One region of the Streptomyces sp. NPDC046866 genome, then DNA from elsewhere that is predicted to be linked to it. Evidence: riboswitches for the same ligand, from Rfam matches in the RefSeq annotation. Region 1 holds a riboswitch; each other region holds the start of a gene.
What was found. A riboswitch is a leader RNA that binds a small molecule or an ion and turns the genes downstream of it on or off. The one in region 1 is predicted to bind thiamine pyrophosphate.

Region 1 (4,506 bases):
CACCGCCCCGAACATCATGGTCCCCAGGCAGTGCGTACTGACTTCCATGCCGGTCCGGCCCAGGCTGCGGTATGTCATGGTCATGGGCCCGCACTGTAGGAGTTGGAGCGCACTCCAGTGCAAGCCCCTTTCCGCCAGGGCCCGTTCGGGACGGCACGGGACCGGCCCGCGGCCGCGGGCGGGGCTCCGGGGAAGCCCCCTCTACCTCCCCGGAGCGATGCGCCGGCGGCGCCGCGGTCAGTCCGCCAGCGGGAGGTAGACCCGGTTGCCGCTCGCCGCGAACTCGGCGGACTTCTCCGCCATGCCCGCCTCGATCTCCTCGGCCTTCAGGTCACCGCCGTGCTCGCGGCGGATGTCCTGGGAGATCTTCATCGAGCAGAACTTCGGACCGCACATGGAGCAGAAGTGCGCGGTCTTCGCCGGCTCGGCCGGAAGGGTCTCGTCGTGGAACTCCCGAGCCGTGTCGGGGTCGAGGGCCAGGTTGAACTGGTCCTCCCAGCGGAACTCGAACCGCGCGTCCGACAGGGCGTCGTCCCACTCCTGGGCGCCCGGGTGGCCCTTGGCCAGGTCCGCCGCGTGGGCCGCGATCTTGTAGGTGATGACGCCGGTCTTCACGTCGTCGCGGTTGGGCAGGCCCAGGTGCTCCTTGGGCGTCACGTAGCAGAGCATGGCGGTGCCCCACCAGGCGATCATCGCGGCGCCGATGCCGGAGGTGATGTGGTCGTACGCCGGGGCGACGTCCGTGGTGAGCGGGCCCAGCGTGTAGAACGGGGCCTCCTCGCAGATCTCCTGCTGGAGGTCGATGTTCTCCTTGATCTTGTGCATCGGGACGTGGCCCGGGCCCTCGATCATCGTCTGGACGTTGTGCCGCTTGGCGATCGTGTTCAGCTCGCCCAGCGTCTTCAGCTCGGCGAACTGTGCGGCGTCGTTGGCGTCCGCGATCGAGCCGGGGCGCAGGCCGTCGCCCAGCGAGTACGTCACGTCGTACGTCGCGAGGATCTCGCAGAGCTCCTCGAAGTTGGTGTAGAGGAAGTTCTCCTTGTGGTGCGCCAGGCACCAGGCGGCCATGATCGAGCCGCCGCGCGAGACGATGCCCGTCTTGCGGCGGGCGGTCAGCGGAACGTACGGCAGCAGCACGCCGGCGTGGACCGTCATGTAGTCGACGCCCTGCTCGGCCTGTTCGATGACCGTGTCCTTGTAGATCTCCCAGGTCAGCTCCTCGGCCCTGCCGTCGACCTTCTCCAGCGCCTGGTAGAGCGGCACGGTGCCGATGGGCACGGGGGAGTTGCGCAGGACCCATTCGCGGGTGGTGTGGATGTTGCGGCCGGTGGAGAGGTCCATCACCGTGTCGGCGCCCCAGCGGGTGGCCCAGGTCATCTTCTCCACCTCCTCCTCGATGGAGGAGGTGACCGCGGAGTTGCCGATGTTGGCGTTGACCTTCACCAGGAACTTCTTGCCGATGATCATCGGCTCGATCTCCGGGTGGTTCACGTTGGCCGGCAGCACCGCGCGGCCCGCGGCGATCTCCTCGCGGACGACCTCGGGGGAGACGTTCTCGCGGATCGCGACGTACTCCATCTCCGGGGTGATCTCGCCGCGGCGGGCGTACGCGAGCTGCGTGACGGCCTGGCCGTCGCGGCCGCGGCGCGGCAGGCGGGGGCGGCCGGGGAAGACGGCGTCGAGGTTCTTGAGGCCACCGCGCGGCGAGGTGTGCTTGATGCCGTCGTCCTCGGGGCGCACGGGGCGGCCCGCGTACTCCTCGGTGTCGCCGCGGCCAATGATCCAGTTCTCGCGCAGCGGCGGCAGGCCGCGGCGCACGTCGGTCTCGATCTGCGGGTCGGTGTACGGCCCTGACGTGTCGTAGAGCGTCACGTCCTTGCCGTTGGTGAGGTGGACCTGGCGAACCGGCACCCGGATGTCGGGGCGGGAGCCCGCCACATAGCCCTTGTGCCAGCCCGGCTGGCGCTCGGTCTGGCCGTCGGCGTCCTGGCCGACGGCAGGCGTGCGTGCGTCCTGAATGGTCATGAGACCTGATCTCCCTACGCCGGCATTACCCGGTAACAGGTTCGGCGGTCGACGCAGCCTCTTCCCCTACGCGCGCCGTGTGCGCGTACGGTGATCAGCGTCCTCTCAGCCCGGTGCTCCGAGCTCCCGCGTTGTGCAAAGGTGACCCCACGCTAGCGTCATCTGTGGCGTGCTGAACAGTGGGCCCCCTCATCTCTTGCGATGATCGGCCGGTGACGTCCTCCCCGCAGCCCCCGTTCGAGCCCGCCGAGCCCGCTGACCACGGCCCAGCCGATGGCCACGACCACGGGCCCGGGAACGGGCACGGGCACGGCCCGGCGAACGGGCACGGAGCCGGCCATGCGCACGGCCACGGCCACAGCCACGGCCACGGGCCGGCGGCGCCCGTCTCGCTGCACCTGCGCAAGGTCATCGCCGCCGTACTGATCCCCTTCGCCGCCGCGGTCTTCATCGGCATGGCGGTGCTCTGGCCGGGCGGTGCCCCCTCCCACGAGCGCTCCGGCGTGGGGTTCGACCGCCAGACGCAGCAGGCCAAGGTCGTCGCCCTCGAACGTGTCGACTGCAAATCGGTGAACGCCTCTCAGGTACCGCCCACCGGCAGCACCGCCACCCCTGAGGGCCGGGAGGCCGTGGCCTCCCAGACGGGCGAGTGCAAGAAGGCGACGGTCGAGGTCGCAAGCGGCCCCGACAAGGGCCGCACCTTCTTCGAGATCGTCCAGCCGGGCGCGCCGCGGCAGTTGGAGTACGGCCAGGAGGTGGTCGTCGCGTACGCCCCGGACGCGCCGCGGGACCTGCAGTACTCCGTGATCGACGTGAACCGCAAGCTGCCGCTGGCCCTGCTCGCCGGCCTGTTCGCGGTGGCGGTGGTCGTCGTCGGGCGCATGCGGGGCATGTTCGCGCTGATCGCCCTGGCCGTCAGCTTCGTCGTGCTGACCCTGTTCATCCTCCCGGCGATCCTCCAGGGGTCGAACCCTCTGGTCGTCGCGGTGATCGGGGCGAGCGCCATCATGCTGATCGCGCTCTACATGTGCCACGGGCTGACCGCCCGCACCTCCGTCGCGGTCCTCGGCACACTCGTCTCGCTGCTGCTGATCGGGCTGCTGGGCTCGCTGTTCATCGACTGGGCCTTCCTCAGCGGCAACACCGACGACAACACGGGGCTGATCCACGGGCTCTACCCGGGCATCGACATGAGCGGCCTGCTGCTCGCGGGCGTCATCATCGGATCGCTGGGCGTGCTCGACGACGTGACGGTCACCCAGACCTCGGCGGTCTGGGAACTGCACCACGCGGACCCGTCGATGGGACCGCGGGCCCTGTACCGCGCGGCCATCCGCATCGGCCGCGACCACATCGCCTCGGTCGTCAACACGCTGGTGCTGGCCTACGCCGGCGCGGCACTGCCTCTGCTCCTGCTGTTCTCGATCGCGAACAGCAGCGTGGGTTCGGTGGCCAACAGCGAGCTGGTGGCGGAGGAGATCGTCCGCACCCTCGTGGGATCGATCGGACTGGTGGCCTCCGTGCCGGTCACGACGGTGCTGGCGGCGCTGGTGGTGTCCGCCGACCGGCCCGGCGCCCCGGACGGCGCCCCGGCCGCGGCCCGCGCGCGCGGCGGGCGGGGCCGGCGGCGGCGCAAGCGCTGACCGCTCAGCCCGCGTTCTGCTCGTTCTGCCGCGCCTCCGCCAGGATCCGGTCGAGCGCCTCGTCGAGGCTCACTTCGAAGTCGCCGAGGCTGCGCTCCTGGCCGAGCGGGACGAGCCGGTCGGTGCGGTCGAGGAAGGCGACGAGCGGGGCCGCACCGGCTCGGAACAGGGCCCGGTCGCCACCGACCTGGAGCCGGATGTGCACGTCGGACAGCTCCTCGGTCGAGGTGGGGGCGATGTGCACGTCGCCGTCGCCGCACGGCTTGTTGATGCCGTCGAGAAGGAGCTCTCTGCCGAACGCCCAGGTCACGGGCGCATCTCCCGGAAGGTGGAAGGTCAGGCGGACCGCGTAGGGGTCACGGGCGTCGTACCGGAGCTCCACCGGGATCCGGAACGAGAGCTCCTCCGAAACGAGGAAGCTCATCATGACCTCTGCCTGCACCGACTCGCGCATTGCCTACCCCGCTGTTGTGGAAGTGGCCAGGAATGACCCCCCAAGACCCTCTTGACAAGAGTGGTGGAAGCACTGGCGTATCACAAGGAGTGAGTTTTCAGATACTGATAGAGAAGGAGAGGGTGCTCAACAGCGCGCCTACTTCACTCTGTAGCCGATTGACCACAGAGGGCAATCGATCTTCCTGATGCAGGGGGAGAGAAATGGCCATCGTGGCCGCGGTGTCCCCCGCCGTGATCGGGATCGCCGCGCAGACCGTCCCCAGTGCGTACTCCTGATACTCCATCACCGGCTGCATCCGGCCCAGGGAGGCGATCCGCGCCTCCAGGGCGCGCTGGTCCCGCACGGTGTAGGCGGTGATGGCCTCGACCGGGTGGCGGTCGT
Region 2 (4,506 bases), on a different contig from region 1:
TTCGTGTACGGCAGCACCGTGAACCCGTCGTCCACCAGCGTCTCGGCGGCGTTCAGCAGCTCCTCCCCGTCCGGCAGCAGCGTCCGCTCGTCCGCGATGACCTCCAGCTTGATCCAGTCGGTGCCGAGCGCCTCCCGCGCCAGCCGGGCCGTCAGCACGGCCTCGCCCGCCGTGTAGCACCCGGCGGTGTTCGGCAGGACCGCGATGCCGAGCCGGTCCAGCAGGGACAGCACCGAGCCCTGCACGGTCGGGTCGAGGCGCCGCATCGCGACCGTGGTGAGCTCGGTCCCGGAGGCGATCAGGGCGTGTTCCAGGATCTCCAGGCTCGGCGCCCCGCCGGTACCCATGATCAGGCGGGAGGAGAAGCTCCGGCCGCCCAGTTCGAACGTGTCGTCGGCCATCGTGCTCAGCCTCCCTGGACCGCGGTGAGGATCTCGATCCGGTCGCCGTCGCGGACCGCGGTCAGCGGCCACTGCCCGCGCGGCACCACGGTCTCGTTGAGGGCGGCCGCGACGCCGGACGGCGCCGTCGTGAGGGTGGCGACCACCGAGGCGAGCGTGGTGCCGGCCGCGATCTCGCGCGGCTCGCCGTTGACGGAGACGGAGGCGGAGGCGGGGAGGTTCATGCGTACGACTCCTGACGTGCGGCGGAGAAGCGGAGCGGGCTGAACGGGCGGGCGATCTCCGGCAGCGTGCCCGTGGTGAGCAGGTCGGCGAGCGCGTCGCCGGTGAGCGGGGTCAGCAGCACCCCGTTGCGGTAGTGCCCGGTGGCCAGGTGCAGCCCGGGCAGCGCGGTCGGCCCGAGCAGCGGGGCGTTGTCGGGGGACCCGGGCCGCAGCCCGGCCAGGGTCTCGGTCAGCGGCAGTTCGGTGATGCCGGGCACCAATTCGTGGGCGTCCCGCAGGAGTTCGTACACCCCGCCGGCCGTGACCGTGGTGTCCCAGCCGAGTTCCTCGCTGGTGGCGCCGACGACGAGCTCGCCGTTCTCCCGCGGCACCAGGTAGACGTGGCTGCCGCGCACGACCGCCCGTACCGTCCGCGACAGGAACGGCGCGTACGCCGCCGGCACCGTCAGCCGCAGCACCTGCCCCTTCACCGGCCGTACGGGCGGCAGCGCCTCCTGCGGTACGCCGGCCAGCCGGCCGCTGAGCGAGCCCGCGGCCAGCACGACCTGGTCCGCGTACAGCTCGGTGCCGTCGTCGAGGGCCGCGCCGACGGCCCGGTCGGCGGTGACCAGCAGCCGTGCGGCACCGGCCCGGCGGATCTCCACGCCGGCCCTCTCGCAGGCGGCCAGCAGCGCATCGGCCAGCCGGCGCGGGTCGACCTGGTGGTCGCCGTCCACGCGCAGCCCGCCGCGCACCCCCGGGGCGAGCATCGGCTCCAGGCGGCGGCACTCGCGGCCGGTGAGCCACTCGGACTCCAGGCCGCAGCGGCGCTGCAGGGCGTGCAGCTCGCGCAGGTGGAGCCGGTCGTCGGCGTCCAGGGCCACGGCGAGGGTGCCGCAGGCGCGGTAGCCGATGTCCATGCCGCCGCTGGCGTCGGCCAGCTCGGCGGCGAATTGGGGGTAGCGGGCGGCGGAGGCGAGGTTGAGGCCCAGCAGGGTCTCCTCGCCGTAGTGCAGCTCGGTGACGGCGGCGAGCATGCCCGCCGCGACCCGGGCGGCGCCGCCGCCGGGGGCGGGGTCCGCGAGCGCGGTGCGCAGCCCGCGGCGGGCCGCCCGCCAGGCGGTGACCAGGCCGATGATCCCGCCCCCGATGACGAGGACGTCGGATCCCTTCCGAGATGAGTGCATGGGCGTCCAGCCCCTCCCTTCGCCGGCATGACCCGGATCAGGTTCGTACGGTCGGAGGCCGGTCAGCCTCCCTCTCAGCCCGGTGCGCCCGGACTCCCGCGATGGGTAACGGTGGCCACCCTAGCCGCTCGCCTCGGGGGAGGGGGAGTGCGCCGGATGCCGGGCGGCGGGCCCGTGTCCCGCGGCGCCAGGTTCCTGACTGATCGTCAGTTGACTAGGCTGGTGGACGTGAGCGAGCAGACGGAACAGACTGAGAACGGCGTCGTCATCGTCGGCGCCGGAATGGCCGGAGTGCAGACCGCGGTCGCCCTCCGCGAGCAGGGCTGGACCGGCCCCGTGACCCTGCTGGGCGCCGAGCCCCACCAGCCGTACGACCGGCCCCCGCTGTCCAAGGCGCTGCTCCTCGGCAAGGCCGAGGACTCCGCCTTCGACGTGGACTTCGAGGGCCTCGGCATCGAGCTGCGGCTCGGCGTCGAGGTCACGGGGCTGCGGGCCGCCGACCGCGAGCTGGACACCGAGGCGGGGCCGGTCCCGTACGGGGTCCTGGTCCTGGCGACCGGGGCCGAACCGCTGACCCTGCCGGGCGCGGAGGGCGTCCCCGGCGTCCACCTGCTGCGCACCCTGGACGACGCGGCGCGGCTGCGGCCGGTGCTGGCGCAGTCCCCGGCGACCGTGGTCGTCGGCGCCGGGTGGATCGGCGCGGAGTTCGCCACCGCGGCGCGGGAGGCCGGCTGCGCGGTGACCGTGGTCGAGGCGGCGGACCGGGTGCTGGCCGGGGCCCTCCCGGCGGAGGTCGCCGCGCCGATGGCCGCCTGGTACGAGGAGATCGGCGCCGCCCTGCTGACCTCGGCCCAGGTGGCCTCGGTCGAGTCCGGGCGGGTCCTGCTCGCGGACGGCCGCGAGCTGCCGGCCGGGGCCGTGGTCGTCGGGATCGGCGCCCGGCCCGCCACCCGGTGGCTGGCCGGCTCCGGCGTCGAGCTCGGGCCCGACGGCTCGGTCACGGCCGACGCCTTCCTGCGGACCTCCCTGCCGGGGGTGTACGCGGTCGGCGACTGCGCGTCCTTCCCGTCCGGGCGGTACGGGGCGCGGCTGCTGGTGCACCACTGGGACAACGCGCTGCAGGGGCCGCGGGTGGTCGCGGCGAACATCCTGGCCGGGGGCCCCGCGCAGACGTACGACCCGGTGCCGTACTTCTGGTCGGAGCAGTTCGGCCGCTTCGTCCAGTACGCGGGGCACCACGCGGCGGCGGACACGCTGCTCTGGCGGGGGGATCCGGGGGAATCCGCCTGGACGGTGTGCTGGCTCCGGGCCGGGTCGCTGGTGGCGGTGCTCGCCGTGGGCCGCCCCCGCGACCTGGCCCAGGCCCGCCGCCTGATCGAAACCGGCACCCTGGTCGATCCCGCCAAACTGGCCGACCCGTCCACCCCCGTGAAGTCCGCAGCGGCCTGACCCCGGACCCCGGACCCCGCACCCGGCGCCCCGGGCGCCGGCGGGGCCGCACTGCCGGGCGCCCGTGCCGGGCGGTCGGCGGAGCCGGGGCGGACCCGGATGGGGTGGCTCGGGTGCCGGGCGGCGGCGGGAGGTGGCAGGCTTGTGCCGTGACCGAGATTGACGCAAAGATCGATGCCCTTGTCCCCGCCTGGCTGTACCTGCCCGACATCGCCGAGATGCTCGACATCGAAGTGACCCGGGTCCGCCAGCTGGTCAAGGAAGGTCAGCTGATCGCCGTACGCCGCGGTGAGAACCGCGCCCTGCAGGTGCCCGCCGCCTTCATCGCGGGCGACAAGCTGGTCAAGGGCCTGCCCGGCCTGCTGACCGTCCTGCGCGACGACGGCTTCTCCGACGAGGAGATGCTGGAGTGGCTCTTCACCGCGGACCCGACCCTGCCCGGCACCCCGGTGCAGGCGCTGAGCGAGAATCGCGGCACGGAGGTGAAGCGCCGCGCCCAGGCGCTCGCCCTCTGACGCCCGACGCCTGAGCCCATCCGATCCATCCGCGGCGCCCGGAGCCGCCGCCCACCGCGGCGGCCCGGCGCCGTGCCCACGAGGGGGACCCCCATGTCCGCGCACGCGAACGCCCAGCTGTCCGACGCCCGGCTCTACCTGTGCACGGACGCCCGCAAGCGGCAGGGGGACCTCCCGGAGTTCCTCGACGCCGTCCTGGCCGGCGGGGTGGACATCGTCCAGCTCCGCGACAAGGGGATGGAGGCCGGCGAGGAGCTGGAGCACCTCCAGGTCTTCGCCGAGGCCGCCCGCCGCCACGGCAGGCTCCTCGCCGTCAACGACCGGGCCGACGTCGCCCACGCCATCGGCTCCGACGTCCTGCACCTGGGCCAGGGCGACATCCCCGTGCCCGCCGCCCGCGCGATCCTGGGCGGGGGCGTCCTGATCGGCCGCTCCTGCCACGCCGAGTCCGAGGTCGCCGCCGCGGCCGCCGAGCCCGGCGTGGACTACTTCTGCACCGGCCCCTGCTGGCCCACCCCCACCAAGCCGGGCCGCCACGCCCCCGGCCTGGACCTCGTCCGCTACGCGGCCTCCCTGCAGCAGGACCGCCCCTGGTTCGCCATCGGCGGGATCGACGCCGGCAACCTCGACGAGGTCCTCGACGCCGGCGCCACCCGCATCGTCGTGGTCCGCGCCCTCACCGAGGCCTCCGACCCCGGCGCCGCCGCGGCCGACCTGGCCAAGCGCGTCCGGGACCGCCTCGCCTAGTCCC
Region 3 (4,506 bases), on a different contig from region 1:
CCCGCCCCCGAAAATGCGCGGTGTCGCGGACACCGCAGGAACTCCAGAGGTCTCATGTCCGACAGGTTCATCCTCGCCGGGGATCGTGTCCCGGCGCCCGCCGAGGCTCCGCCGGCGGTCCACACCGTTCGGCGCCCGCGCCAGAGCGTGTGGTCGAGGGTCGGTGGCGAGGGGCAGGCCGATCACGAGGTGAAACCCGTGCGGCCGCCGCGCATCGCGGTGTTGGACGGCCTGCGGCTGCTCGCGGCCCTGTCGGTGGTCCTGTTCCACTACCTGGCCGGATCCGGGACGGTCCCCTGGCAGCGAACAGCCGTCGAGCTGTTTCCCCGGCTGCACCGGGTCGCCGGGTTCGGCTGGCTGGGCGTGGTCTTCTTCTTCATGATCAGCGGCTTCGTCATCTGCATGTCCGGCTGGGGCAAATCGCTCCAGCAGTTCTGGCAGGGCCGGATCCTGCGGCTGTTCCCGCTCTACTGGGCGGCGGTCGTCCTCTCCTCGGCAGCCGCCCGGCTGGGGCCCCCTCTTCCGGGCGAGCCGCGGGTCACGGTCGGTCAGATGCTGACCAACCTCACCATGCTGCAGGAACCTCTCGGCGTGAACGGCGTGGACAACGTCTACTGGACGCTCTGGGTCGAGCTGCGCTTCTATCTGGTCTTCTCGCTCGTCGTCCTGCTGGGCACCAGCCGCCGTCGCGTCGCCAACTTCTGCTGGATCTGGGCACTGGGCTCGGTCCTGGCGCCGGAGTCGGGCATCCCGCTCATGGACCAACTCCTGGTGCCCCGGTGGGCGCCCTTCTTCATCGCCGGCATCGCGTTCCACCTGGTCCGCCGAGCGGGCCGGATCGAGGGCGAAACCCTCGGCATCCTGGGGTTGTCCTGGCTGCTGATGCAACACCGCCTCCCGGCGATCATGGAAGGTGAGGGCCACGGCATCAACTGGAAGGTCTGCCTCGCGGCGATCACCGTCATGTACGTGCTGATGGGCCTGATCGCGCTCGGCAGGCTCGACCGGATCCAGTGGCGCTGGCTGCCCGTCGCAGGCGCGATCTCCTACCCCCTCTACCTCGTCCACCAGTCGCTGGGCGTACGGGTGATCTGGCACCGGAACGAACAGTGGGGCGCATGGCCGACCCTGCTGGGCGTGATCGCGGGCGCCGTGCTGATCGCCTGGCTGCTGCACCGCCTGGCGGAGCGGCCCCTCACCCGGCTGCTGCGCCGGATGCTGACCCACCGGGCCGAGCGGCCGCAGCAGCGCACTCCGTAGGCGGCCGCAGGCGCTGTGCCGGTACGCGGTGGCGCCTGACGGCCATTCCCGCGGGCTATCGGTGTGGGGCGTGGAGGGGGGCCGGGTCGGGGGTCGGGGAGCGGCGGCGGCGGTGGAGCCAGACGTAGAGGGCCAGGCACGGGAGCAGCAGGCCGAGGACGGTGAGGGTGAGGAAGGCGGGGAAGCCGCTGATCCGCCCGATGAGCCAGGAGAAGTTCTGGCCGAAGAAGCCGACCACGAAGGACAGCGGCAGGAAGACCGTCGCCAGGATCGTGAGCTGCTCCATCGTGGCGCTCTGCCGCAGGTTGATCTTGTTCTGTTCGACGGAGATCACGGCGATGTTCGCTTCCAGGACGGTGGCCAGCAGGTCGCGCTGGGCGGCCACCTCCTCGTTGACCAGCAGCAGGTGGTCGTGCACGTTGTGGAAGTACGGCAGCAGCTCCGCCGGCGACCTGCCCGGCTTGAGCAGGCGGGAGAGCACCGCGAGGAGCGGGTGCACGGCGCGGTAGAAGTCGGTGGCCTCGCGCCGCAGGAAGTAGATGCGTTCGGTCGGGGCGACCGCACCGGAGAACACGGTGGCCTCGATCTGCTCGATGTCGCGGTCGAGTTCCGCCACGACCGGCGCGTAGCCGTCGACGACCTGGTCGAGGATGGCCCACAGTGTCGAGGCGCTGCCCGTGCGCAGCAGTTCGGGACGCCGTTCCAGCCGGCTGCGGGCCCCATGCAGCTCGCTGGCGACGCCCTGGCGCACGGTGATCACGAAGTGTTCGGAGAGGAAGACGCTGATCTCGCCCGTGTCGATCTCCTCGCGCTCGTCGTCGTAGCGCGCGGTGCGCAGGATGATCAGCTCGGTGCCGTCCTCGTACTGCTCGGCCTTCGGGCGCAGGTGGAAGGCCCGGGCGTCCTCGACGGCGAGTTCGTGCAGGCCGAAGCTCTCGCGGACCTCGTCCATCTCCTCCGGGCGGGGTTCGAAGAGGCCCAGCCAGACGAATCCGCCCTGTTCGCAGCAGGCGGCCGCACGGTCCAGCGGCATCGGGCCCTCCTGCTGCCGGCGCCCGTCGCGGTAGTGCGCGCAGTCCACGATCATGGGGTCCTCCTCGCGTCCGGCCCCTGCCCTACAGCCATGGTTGCTCGCGGGGGGCGTACCGGACGCGCCGCTCCGTGCCGCATCGTCAGGGCGGGCCGGGAGCGGCCGGGGGCGGGGGCGGCCAGGGGGCGGTGCCGTACGGCTGCACACACGTGAACGACCTACGAAGCGGGCTCCCTGCGCCGGTATGGTCCGGATCAGGTGATGGAGGTCGCCCTCGGGTCTCCCGACCTTCAGGCCTCTCAGCCCGACCGCCGACGTCGGTCCCAGCGGACGTGAACCCTTCCGCCGAAATCGGCTACTCCGGTCGAACTCCCTCGCTCGCCTCGTAGGCCTACTGCCAGAGTAGTCCCACCCGCTTGCGAGGAATAGGGGGAAGGTTCGATTTGTTTGGGCTGTCTTTTTCATCCGCTTTTTCGACCTTCCCGGGACCTACACTGGCAGCAGCATTCCGTGCCATGTCGGTCCGCCTGTCCGACGGGAGGTGTCGGCCGTGGCTTCGCCCGTCGTGCGCGGGTCCGGCGGCACCGCCTGGGCGCCCGAGCCGGTCACCGCCGACCCGTACAACGCCCAGACGCCCCGGGCGGCGCTGGCCGAGCCCGTCACCCCCGTGGACGCCTTCTTCGTACGCGACCACTTCGGCATCCCGGAGGCGGACACCGGCCGGTGGCGCGTACGGATCGGCGGGGCCGTGGCCGCACCCCTCGACGTGTGCTACGCGGAGCTGTGCGCGATGCCGTACCGGGAGCTCGACGTCGTCCTGGAATGCGCGGGCAACGGCCGCAGTCTGATGCGGCCGCGCCCCACGGGCCTGCCCTGGGGCCAGGGCGCGGTCGGGTGCGCGCACTTCGCCGGGGTGCCGTTCCGCTTCCTGGCCGCCCGGGCCCTGATCGACGCGGCCGCCGTGGAGGTCGTCTTCTGCGGGGCCGACTCCGGTACGGTGCACGGCCGCCGCACCGCCTTCGAGCGCAGCCTCCCGCTGGCCGCGGCCCTGCACCCCGACACCCTCCTCGCCACCCACATGAACGGGGAGCCGCTGGCGCCCGAGCACGGCGCGCCCGTCCGCCTCGTGGTCCCCGGCCGGTACGCGGTCGCCGACGTGAAGTGGCTGGTCGGGGCACGGGCCGTCACGGAGCCCTTCACCGGGCCCTTCCAGACGGAGGAGTACGTCTACACGGCCTCCCGCGGCACCCCCGAGGGGCCCGTGACCACGATCCGGGTCAAGTCCCTCGTCACCGCGCCGGCACCCGGCTCGGTGCTGCGGTGCGGCGCGCAGACCCTCGTACGGGGGCGGGCCTGGTCCGGCGGCGGCGTGGCGGTCCGCCGCGTCGAGGTACGGGTCGAGGGCGGGGGAGGGGCCGAGGGAGAGGCGGAGGGCGTCGGCCCTGCCCCCTCCTGGGAGGAGGCCCGGCTCGAGCCGCCCCTCGGGCCGTACGCCTGGCAGGAGTGGACCCATCCGTGGACGGCGCCCCTGCGGCCCGGGCGGTACCGGCTGCTGGCCCGCGCCACCGACGAGGCCGGGCACACCCAGCCGGGCCGTGCCCCGTGGAACGCCCGCGGCTACGGCTGCAACCCGGTGGCCTGCGTGGAGGTCGTCGTGGAGTGACCGACCGGCCCCCGCGGCCGGTCAGCGCAGGGCCGTCAGGACCCGGCTCGTGCCGTGCTGCCAGACGGTGCCGACGTGGGTGAAGCCCGCCTCGTGGAGCAGGGCGGTGTGGGCGGAGACCGGGAGGTCGGCGGAGGCGCAGGGCGGGTGGCCGGAGGAGTCCGGGCGGGGCATGAGCGGGGCCAGCTCCGGGTCCTGGGCCGCCCCCGACCACCACGACGCCCAGTCCTCGTGCGTGAACGCCAGGCTCCGCTCGGAGTGGCGGCGGCCGACGTCGGCGGCGACGGCGCGGATCCCGGCGGAGTCCGGAGCGATGTGGTCGCCGTTGACGAACACGCCGCCCGGGCGCAGCCGCTCGGCCAGGTCCCGGTAGACCCGGCGCAGCGCGTCCTCGCCCAGGTAGTGCAGGGCCGTCGTGGAGACGGCCGCGTCCAGCGGCCGGTCCAGGCCGAGCCCGTCCAGCCAGCCGGGCGCCCCGATCAGGGCCTGCACGTGCCGCAGCCGGTCGCCGCCGTAGTGGGTCCGGCCCAGCTCCAGCAGCAGCGGGTCCGCG
Region 4 (4,506 bases), on a different contig from region 1:
GGTCCAGCGGCGGCTCGTCCAGGGTGATCAGGAATCCGAAGCCGACCGTCACGGCGGAGACCCCGAGCGGAAGCATCAGCAGCGCGTCGAAGCCGCGGACGAACCGGCCCCCGCGCCGGGTCAGGGCGGCCGCGGCGAGGCCGCCGACCAGCACGGCGATGGCGGTGGCGGCCAGCGCGTACTGCAGGGAGTTCCAGACCGCCTCCAGCGGCGGGACGAGGAACGTTCCGCCGCCGGCGCCCGCGCTCTGCAGCGCCCGGTAGAAGCCGAACCCGTACCCGCCCGGCGCGTCGAGGGACCGCTCCACCAGGACGCCGAGGGGCAGCACAATCAGCAGCGCCACCCCGAGCAGCACCCCGCCCAGCAGCGCCCACTGCCCCGCGCCGCGCGGCCGGTGCGCGGTCCGGGCGGGGTCCACGAGCCGCAGGGCCGTCTCGCGCCGGCGCACGGTCCGGGCGTGGACGGCGAGGATCAGCAGGACGGCGGCGAACTGCACCATCGTCAGGACGGCGGCCGTGGGCAGGTCCAGCAGCTGTGCGGTCTGCCGGTAGACCTCGACCTCGAGCGTGGCGTACGAGGGCCCGCCGAGGATCTGCACGACGCCGAAGGAGGTGAAGGTGAACAGGAACACCATCAGGGCGGCGGCCGCCACCGCCGGAGCCAGAGCGGGCAGCGTGACCCGCCGCCACGCGGCGAAGCGCCCGGCGCCCAGCACCCGGGCGGCCTCCTCCTGCCGCGGGTCGAGCTGGGCCCACAGCCCGCCGACGGTGCGGACGACGACGGCGTAGTTGAAGAAGACGTGCGCGAGCAGGATCGCCCACACGGTGGTGTCCAGCCGGACGCCCCACAGCTCCTGGAGCAGCCCGCCCCGCCCGACCAGCGCCAGGAACGCGGTCCCGACGACCACGGTCGGCAGCACGAACGGAACGGTGACCACGGCCCGCAGCAGCTGCTTGCCGGGGAAGTCGAACCGCGCGAAGACGTACGCGCCGGGCAGTGCGACCAGCAGCGTCAGCACGGTCGACGCGAGCGCCTGCCAGGCGGTGAACCACAGGACGCCGGCGATGTCCGGGCGGGACAGCACCTCGCCGATGCGGCCGAGCTGCCAGCCGGCGTCGGTCCGCACGCCCCGGCCGACGATCGCGGCGACGGGATAGGCGAAGAACAGCCCGAAGAAGGCCAGCGGTACGGCCATCAGGGCGAGCCTGACGGCCGTACCGCGTGCGCCCTCGCGCGGCGCGGCGGCGCCTGCGCGGAGGCGGCCTGCGCGGGGGCGGCGTGCGGCTGCGTCCGCGGCCGCCCCTGCGGCTTCGTGGCCTACTTCACGACGATCGAGGACCACGTCTTGACCCACTGCTCACGGTTCTTGGCAATGGTCTCGGGAGCCACGTTCTGGGGCTTGTCGATGACCACGCCGTGCTTCGTGAACAGCTCCGGCAGCTTCGCGTCCTTGACCACCGGGTTCACGAACATCTGGAGCGGCATGTCCTCCTGGAACTTCTTGCCGATCAGGAAGTCGATCAGCGCCTTGCCGCCCTCCTCGTTCTTCGCGCCCTTGAGCAGGCCGGCGAACTCGACCTGGCGGAAGCAGGTGCCGGTGGACACGCCCGTGGGCGCCTCGGCCGGCTGCGGCTCGCCGTAGAGCACCTCGACCGGCGGGCTGGAGGCGTAGGAGACGACCAGCGGGCGGTCTCCCTTGGCCTTCTTGCCGCCCGCGGAGCCGGAGAAGCGCTCGTTGTAGGCCTGCTCCCAGCCGTCGACGACCTCGACCCCGTTGGCCTTCAGCTTGCTCCAGTAGTCCTTCCACCCGTCCTCGCCGTACTTGCCGACGCTGGCCAGCAGGAAGCCGAGGCCCGGCGAGGAGGTCGCCGCGTTCTCGGTGACGAGCAGGTCCTTGTACTCGGGCTTGACCAGGTCGTCCAGGGTCTGCGGCGGGGCCAGCTTCTTGTCGGCGAAGTACGCCTTGTCGTAGTTGACGCAGATGTCGCCGGAGTCGACCGGGGTGACCCGGTGCTGCTTGTCGAGGACGTACTCGGGCTTGACCCCGTCCAGGCCCTTGGCCTCGTACGGCGTGAAGATGCCGTTGTCGAGGGCGCGCGAGAGCAGGGTGTTGTCCACCCCGAAGAACACGTCGCCGCGCGGCGAGCCCTTGGTGAGGATCTCCTGGTTGAGGGCGGCGCCCGCGTCCCCGGACTTGAGGACCTTCACGGTGTAGCCGCTCTGCTGCTCGAACTCCTTCAGGACCGTGTCGGTCACGTTGAAGGAGTCGTGGGAGACGAGCGTGATCGTCTTCTGCTTCGGCGACTCGCTCCCGCCGGCGGCCGGCTTGTCCTTGCCGTCGCCGCCGCAGGCGCTGAGCGTGGCCACGCCGAACGCGGTCGCGAGCACGGCGCCCGCGATCTTCCTGGTGGTGCTCACTGGTGGATTCCTCCTGGGATGACCAGGAGAAGACGCGGCCCTGCCCGGCGCTGTCAGGAGCGGACGCCGGGCAGGGCGCAACAGCTTGAGTGATGACCGAACTTCCTACCCCGAATGACCGGGGCGAGGTTCAGAGGGTCTGCGGTGGACGGTGACCGCACTCTCAGCGCTGTGGCGCTCCCCTGTCGGAATATGCAAATGGGTACGGCCACAGAGTACCCCGTGGCCGCACCCGGCCTCCCGACGGTACCGCAGGCAACTGCGCAGGTCAGCGCGCCGGCACCGGTCGGCCTGCGGAGCGCGGGCGCCGGGGCGGCGTGCGCGTCAGCGCTCCGAGGCGGCGAGCTGGCCGCAGGCGCCGTCGATCTCCTGGCCGCGGGTGTCGCGCACCGTCACCGGCACCCCGTGGCGGGCGATGGCCTCGACGAAGGCGCGCTCGTCCTCGGGGCGCGAGGCGGTCCACTTCGAGCCCGGCGTCGGGTTCAGCGGGATCAGGTTGACGTGGACGCGCTTGCCCTTGAGGAGCCGGCCGAGGAGGTCGCCCCGCCAGGCCTGGTCGTTGATGTCGCGGATCAGGGCGTACTCGATGGAGACCCGGCGGCCGGACTTCTCGGCGTACTCCCAGGCCGCGTCGAGGACCTCGCGGACCTTCCAGCGGGTGTTGACCGGGACCAGGGTGTCGCGCAGCTCGTCGTCCGGGGCGTGCAGCGAGACGGCGAGGCGGCACTTGAAGCCCTCGTCGGCGAAGCGGTGGATGGCAGGGACCAGGCCGACGGTGGAGACCGTGATCCCGCGCTGCGACAGGCCGAGGCCGTCGGGCTCGGGGTCGGTCAGCCGGCGGATGGCGCCGACGACGCGGTTGTAGTTGGCCAGCGGCTCGCCCATGCCCATGAAGACGATGTTGGACAGGCGGGCCGGGCCGCCGGGGACCTCACCGTCGCGCAGGGCGCGCATGCCGTCCACGATCTGGTGCACGATCTCGGCGGTGGACAGGTTGCGGTCCAGGCCTGCCTGGCCGGTGGCGCAGAACGGGCAGTTCATGCCGCAGCCGGCCTGCGAGGAGATGCACATGGTGACCCGGTCGGGGTAGCGCATCAGCACGGACTCGACGAGCGTGCCGTCGTGCAGCTTCCACAGGGTCTTGCGGGTGGTGTCGTCGTCGCACGAGATGTGCCGCACGACCGACATCAGGTCCGGCAGCAGCTCCTGCTGGAGCTTCTCGCGGGAGCCGGCCGGGATGTCCGTCCACTCGGCCGGGTCGTGCGCGTAGCGCGCGAAGTAGTGCTGCGAGAGCTGCTTGGCCCGGAACGGCTTCTCGCCGATCGCGGCGACCGCCTCGCGGCGCTCCGCGGGCGTGAGGTCGGCCAGGTGCCGGGGCGGCTTCTTCGCCCCCTTGGGCGCGACGAAGGTGAGCTCTCCCGGAGCGGGGCGGGGTGCCATGATCGGTCCTTCCTCAGGGCGACGAGGTCCGACGACCTCCGAACGGGCGGAGGTGATGGCGGTGGCGCGTCCGCGCCGGAGACCTCACACGAGATGCATCCCCGCAATCACGGGGTGAAGGGCGCACCACAGGTGGTGGTGCGCCCTTCAGGATAACCCGGTCGGCCCAGCCGGTGCCCTCAGCCGGTGCCGACGAAGAGCGCCAGCAGCAGCCACACCACGGGGGCGGTCGGCAGCAAGGAGTCCAGCCGATCCATGATCCCGCCGTGGCCGGGCAGCAGCGTGCCCATGTCCTTGATGCCCAGGTCCCGCTTGATCATCGACTCGCCGAGGTCGCCGAGGGTGGCGCTGACGGCGACCGCGAGGCCGAGCAGCAGGCCCTGCCACCAGGCGCCGCCGTCGACCAGGAACTCCATGCACAGCGCGCCGGCGCCCATCGCGAAGGCGACCGCGCCGAGGAGCCCCTCACGGGTCTTGCCGGGGCTGATGCGCGGGGCGAGCTTGTGCTTGCCGAAGCGCCAGCCCACCGCGTAGGCCCCCGTGTCGCTGACCACGGTCAGCAGCAGGAAGGTGACCACGCGCTGGGGGCCGTCGTCCGCGGTGAGCAGCATCGCGACGAAGGTGGCCAGGAAGGGCACGTAGAACGCC

Region 2: linked by a shared signal. The riboswitch ahead of thiO (glycine oxidase ThiO) and the one ahead of thiC (phosphomethylpyrimidine synthase ThiC) in region 1 are both predicted to bind thiamine pyrophosphate.
Region 3: linked by a shared signal. The riboswitch ahead of AB0953_RS20395 (magnesium and cobalt transport protein CorA) and the one ahead of thiC (phosphomethylpyrimidine synthase ThiC) in region 1 are both predicted to bind thiamine pyrophosphate.
Region 4: linked by a shared signal. The riboswitch ahead of AB0953_RS25865 (thiamine ABC transporter substrate-binding protein) and the one ahead of thiC (phosphomethylpyrimidine synthase ThiC) in region 1 are both predicted to bind thiamine pyrophosphate.

What each region holds. Positions count from the first base shown of each region.
Region 1 covers NZ_JBEYXN010000001.1:184,312-188,817, forward strand. The annotation lists gene AB0953_RS00860 (aldo/keto reductase) at 1-78, opposite strand, end outside; gene thiC (phosphomethylpyrimidine synthase ThiC) at 238-2,025, opposite strand; TPP riboswitch at 2,020-2,165, opposite strand; gene AB0953_RS00870 (YibE/F family protein) at 2,238-3,668, shown strand; gene AB0953_RS00875 (SsgA family sporulation/cell division regulator) at 3,673-4,122, opposite strand; gene AB0953_RS00880 (helix-turn-helix domain-containing protein) at 4,220-4,506, opposite strand, start outside.
Region 2 covers NZ_JBEYXN010000014.1:68,270-72,775, forward strand. The annotation lists gene AB0953_RS20970 (thiazole synthase) at 1-401, opposite strand, end outside; gene thiS (sulfur carrier protein ThiS) at 407-625, opposite strand; gene thiO (glycine oxidase ThiO) at 622-1,791, opposite strand; TPP riboswitch at 1,789-1,901, opposite strand; gene AB0953_RS20985 (FAD-dependent oxidoreductase) at 2,020-3,240, shown strand; gene AB0953_RS20990 (Rv2175c family DNA-binding protein) at 3,390-3,755, shown strand; gene thiE (thiamine phosphate synthase) at 3,849-4,502, shown strand.
Region 3 covers NZ_JBEYXN010000013.1:134,832-139,337, reverse strand. The annotation lists gene AB0953_RS20400 (acyltransferase) at 199-1,260, shown strand; gene AB0953_RS20395 (magnesium and cobalt transport protein CorA) at 1,316-2,347, opposite strand; TPP riboswitch at 2,505-2,676, opposite strand; gene AB0953_RS20390 (molybdopterin-dependent oxidoreductase) at 2,841-3,953, shown strand; gene AB0953_RS20385 (class I SAM-dependent methyltransferase) at 3,975-4,506, opposite strand, start outside.
Region 4 covers NZ_JBEYXN010000020.1:85,744-90,249, forward strand. The annotation lists gene AB0953_RS25860 (iron ABC transporter permease) at 1-1,195, opposite strand, end outside; gene AB0953_RS25865 (thiamine ABC transporter substrate-binding protein) at 1,318-2,418, opposite strand; TPP riboswitch at 2,503-2,612, opposite strand; gene rlmN (23S rRNA (adenine(2503)-C(2))-methyltransferase RlmN) at 2,743-3,858, opposite strand; gene AB0953_RS25875 (phosphatidate cytidylyltransferase) at 4,038-4,506, opposite strand, start outside.